2 regions of the Mycoplana sp. ABR4_002 genome follow, and region 1 is predicted to be linked to the other one. Evidence: riboswitches for the same ligand, from Rfam matches in the RefSeq annotation. Region 1 holds a riboswitch; the other holds the start of a gene.
What was found. Region 1 has a riboswitch for cobalamin ahead of ACXAGF_RS11330 (CbtB domain-containing protein). Riboswitches for the same ligand answer to the same signal wherever they lie in the genome.
Positions count from the first base shown of each region.

Region 2: another riboswitch for cobalamin. It lies ahead of ACXAGF_RS22930 (aromatic ring-hydroxylating oxygenase subunit alpha); the one in region 1 lies ahead of ACXAGF_RS11330 (CbtB domain-containing protein).

Region 1 is NZ_JBSWVO010000001.1:2,347,086-2,349,253, forward strand. Features, by position in the region: gene cobU (bifunctional adenosylcobinamide kinase/adenosylcobinamide-phosphate guanylyltransferase) at 1-23, opposite strand, end outside; gene ACXAGF_RS11325 (CbtA family protein) at 20-814, opposite strand; gene ACXAGF_RS11330 (CbtB domain-containing protein) at 827-1,003, opposite strand; cobalamin riboswitch at 1,050-1,365, opposite strand; gene ACXAGF_RS11335 (peptidoglycan-binding domain-containing protein) at 1,437-2,168, opposite strand, start outside.
Region 2 is NZ_JBSWVO010000003.1:120,789-122,956, forward strand. Features, by position in the region: cobalamin riboswitch at 1-67, opposite strand, end outside; cobalamin riboswitch at 516-717, shown strand; gene ACXAGF_RS22930 (aromatic ring-hydroxylating oxygenase subunit alpha) at 808-2,049, shown strand; gene ACXAGF_RS22935 (FAD-binding oxidoreductase) at 2,051-2,168, shown strand, end outside.

The sequences.
Region 1 (2,168 bases):
GCTCCGGGCGATGTCGTCATCATCGGTCGGCCTTGGCGATCTTCTCGTTGGCAAAGCCCAGCGACAGGCCGAGCACGATCCAGAAGAACAGCGTCGTTGCCAAAGCCGCCACGGCGAACTCCGCTCCGAGCACGGCCGGAACGTTGCTCGAAAGGTCATCCGGTTGCGGCGCGCCATAGAGGTGCGGCGCGGCGACCAGGAGGACGCCCAGGACCTTCGCGGCGATGCCCTCTTTCAGGATCAGCAGGTAGAGCCCTCCGGCCGACAGGACGACCGTCGCCAGCCACCAGCCCTGCCGGCTGGCAAGGTCGGCGGCGGGAAAGCCCGGCAGTTCCGGCGGCAGGCCGATCGCCGGCAGCAGATGGACCGCCAGCCAGCCCGCCGCTCCCCAGATCGCGCCATTTGCGACCGTGATCGGATTGCCGGCCAGAAGACTGACGGCCGCCAGCAGCAGGGCGAAGCCGGCGCCGGTCACCAGGTTGGCGAACAGCGTGCCGGAGAAGCGGCTCATGCCGAACAGGATGCCGCCCTCGCCCTCATGCACCTCGCCCGCATGCGCATAGGCCGGCGTTACGGGCGAAAGGTAGGCGGCGAATTCGGCAACGGCGGCGCCGATGCCGAGCGCCGAATGCTCGTGGGTCGCCTGCGGCTGCGCTTCGGTCTCGGCGCCCGCGGGCGCCGGTTCAGCCTCGCCGCCTTCATACTCTTCGGCATGAAGGATCAGCGGAATCACCCGCGCCTCCTGCGCCACGGTCATGAGGGCGCCGGAAAACAGCCCGGCCACCAGAGCGGCCAGGAGATATCGAACGATCATGTCACGCGCCCCTTAGTGGCAGGGAAAGCCGTAGGAGTGACGCGTGTCGTGCGCGGTGTCGTGCAGCACCGAGGAATTGGCCAGCCCAGCGCCGAACACCAGGAAAGCGCCGAGCAGCAGTGCCGTGATTCCTGCGTAGAGGCGATCGTTGAGCGAGAGAGAAGTAGAAGAAACGTTAGAAGCAGCCATGACAACCTCCGTGCTGGCGTAGGGGAAAATTCCCGGAATCGGGCACGATGCCCTTCATTGGCCGGCAGGTCTCCTGGCTCGCGGCGTCCGGCGCATTCGCGCCGACGGCCTCTCCTCGCCTTCCCGGGTTGTGAGCGGCATGAAAGGCGGACGATTCGTAGAAATAGAGGCGTCCAGACCCCGGTTCATCATGCCGCCACCCAGTGGCTTTGCCGGTCGTTCGACCGGCCGGATCGGCCTCGCCACTCTACAGTCGCGGGGTCGGCCGTGATTGGAGCGCCCTGATTGGGTCCACCCCGTCACGTTCCCATTTAAGCGCCGTTCCGTCTCCGGACAGGCGCACCATCCAATAGTGGGATGATTATGCCCGCCGGCCGTCGAAGTCAATCGACTGCCAGCGCCATCCATCCTTCGAATACCGGCGTGGGCGCCGTCAATAGCCGGGACCGCTGATGCCGAGGCCACCGCGATAGACCGGCCCCTCGTAGTAGCCGTCGACCGGACCTTCGTAGTAACCGCCGACCGGTCCCTCGAGGTAGCCGTCGACCGGTCCCTCGTAGACGCGATAGCCGCCGTAATACGGGTCGCGCTGGTAGCGTTGCCGCGCCACCCGCTGGCGATTGCGGTTCTCGACGAACTGCGCCGCCTCGCGCAGTTGCCGGAACTGTTTGCGCGTCAGATAGCCGTCGGCGCGCTGACCGGCCGAGCGTTGCCAGGCGGCGATCGCCGCGCGGGTGCGCGGACCATAGACGCCGTCGATCCCGCCGGTACCGTAGCCGAGGGTGTTCAGCCAGCGCTGCGCCTGCGCCCGCGTGCCGGGCTCCAGGTAGGCCTCGCGTGCATCGGGCGACGTCTCGTAGATCGTCGTCCGCGACTGCAACTGCTGCCGCGCGGCCGGCTGGGGCGCCGGGCTGGACGCGGTTGCGCCTTCCTCGGCCGGCCGTTCCGCGGCCGGCTTCTTTTCCAGCGCCGCCAACCGCTGGCGCGCTTCCGCCGCGAACTTGCCTTCGGGAAAATCGCCGAGATAGGCCTGGTAGGCTTCGGCGTCGCCGTTCAGCACCGCCCGGCTCCAGGCGTTGTCCTCGCGGCGCGCCAGCCGTTCCGTCGCTGCATCGTCGGCCTTGGTCGGCTCGGCGCCGGCCGCCTCGCCGCTACCGGTCGTTAC
Region 2 (2,168 bases), on a different contig from region 1:
TCGAACCGGATTCCCATCTTAGCCTTCAACTCAACGAATCGAAGGAACCTCGAACACTACATATAGTAGACCAGACAAAAATTGCGTCAATAGCTGGCGACAATTCCGAAGGACGAATTGGAAATTGTCTCTGTCGGCTGTGGATAGCGGGGACGCTGAGGGCAATCCACAGGAAGCATGACGGCCGGGGCTCGCGCGCTCTTCCCTTGATCGTTGGGGTAGGGCACTGGCCATCGCCCTAGGAGCGGGTTAGCCTGTCTTTGAAACACCTGGCCACCACCTAGCGCAGCTTTGCGCAGTTCACTGGCCGCAGCGACCATGTTCACCAGCGCCGGCTCGTCCTCATCCCATTTGCGAGCTTTCAGGCCGCAGTCGGACAAAAGGAGATCGGTCATCTCCTAAACCTCCGGCACACGCGGCGAGTGGAAATCCCTGGATTTTAGTCATCCGGGGGTTAGTCGATTTGCGACGCCTTTGATGTCGCTGTCGCTCTGCAGCAGCTCAAGGAAATGAAGTATGGTGCTCTCATCTTGGGTGCCGTCTCGCATTGGTTGCGATTCGGAGAATTGGGAAGCCGGTCCAAAGCCGGCGCTGCCCCCGCAACGGTAGCAGAGCGAAAATCGACAAATGCCACTGGGTAGTCCACCTGGGAAGGCGTCGACCGTCCTCAAGCGACAGCTCTGAAGCCCGGAAACCAGCCCAAGATGACATGAAACGACTGATTGCGGTGGGCGATCGGGCGACGGCACTGGTCTACGAGTGCCGGAAGCGCGACTCCATGCAACAGTCCCCTTTGGGATTTGGACAATGGACATTCGCAGCGAAGTGCTTCGCAAGATCAGGAACCGGCGCGACGGCTACAGCCTCGACCAGAATTTCTACATAGATCCCGACTACTACCACGTCGATCTCGAGACGATCTGGTATCGCGACTGGCTATTTATCGGCCACGACTGCGAAATCCCGCGCGCCGGCAACTTCTTTACCGTGCAGATCGGGGATTATCCGGTTGTGATCACACGCGACCGACATGGCGTCATCCGCGCGCTCCACAATTCCTGCCGCCATCGCGGCTCTCGCGTATGTACGCAGCACAAGGGATCATCAGCCAAGCTGGTTTGTCCCTATCACCAGTGGACCTACGAACTGGACGGAAAACTGCTCTTCGCCCGCCACATGGCCGAGGACTTCGACAAGAGCAGACACGGGCTGAAACCGATCCATTGCGAGACAGTCGGCGGTTACATCTTCATCTGCCTTGCGGAAGAGGCGCCGGATTTCGCGCCCTACCGACAGCTCGCAGAGCCCTATCTTGTCCGCCATCGGCTGGGCGAGGCCAAGGTCGCCTTCGAAAGCACCATCGTTGAGAAGGGCAACTGGAAGCTCGTCTGGGAGAACAACCGCGAGTGCTACCACTGTGCGGCCAACCATCCCGAACTCTGCCGCACCTACCCCGAGGCTCCGAGCGCAACCGGCGTGCAGGGAGCGAAGGATGATCCGGTAATCGCCAGACACTGGTCAAAATGCGAGGCAGCCAGTCTGCCGAGCGAGTTCCGCATGTCACCGTCCGGGCAGTTCCGGATGGCGCGCATGCCGCTGATCGCAGATGCCGAAAGCTACACGATGTCAGGCGCGCGTGCTGTCCGTCGTCCGCTTTCGAGCGACGTTACGGAAAGCCACATCGGCACACTTTTGATGTTCCACTATCCGACGACGTGGAACCACGTGCTGGCCGACCATGCGATCACCTTCCGTGTGCTGCCGCTCGGCCCCGAGCTGACCCAGGTTACAACCAAGTGGCTCGTCAGCACGGACGCTGTGGAAGGCGTCGACTACACGCTCGATGAACTCATCCACGTCTGGACGGAAACCAATGACCAGGATCGCCAGATCGTCGAAGAAAATGCCTTCGGCATCCGTTCGCCGGCCTACGAGCCCGGTCCCTACTCCGCCGAGGACGAAAGTGGCGTGATGCAGTTCGTGGAGTGGTACTGCCAGTTCATGGTCGACCGACTGGGCGACGAGAAACCGATGTCAAGGGTCGCCTGACATGCAGATGGCTCCCGCTTTCCATCATTTCGACGAATTGCACGTCTGGATCGACCGGCAGCAGCTACTCGAATGTATTTCGGCGGTGGTAGAGACCGCCGATGTCATGACTTTCACCT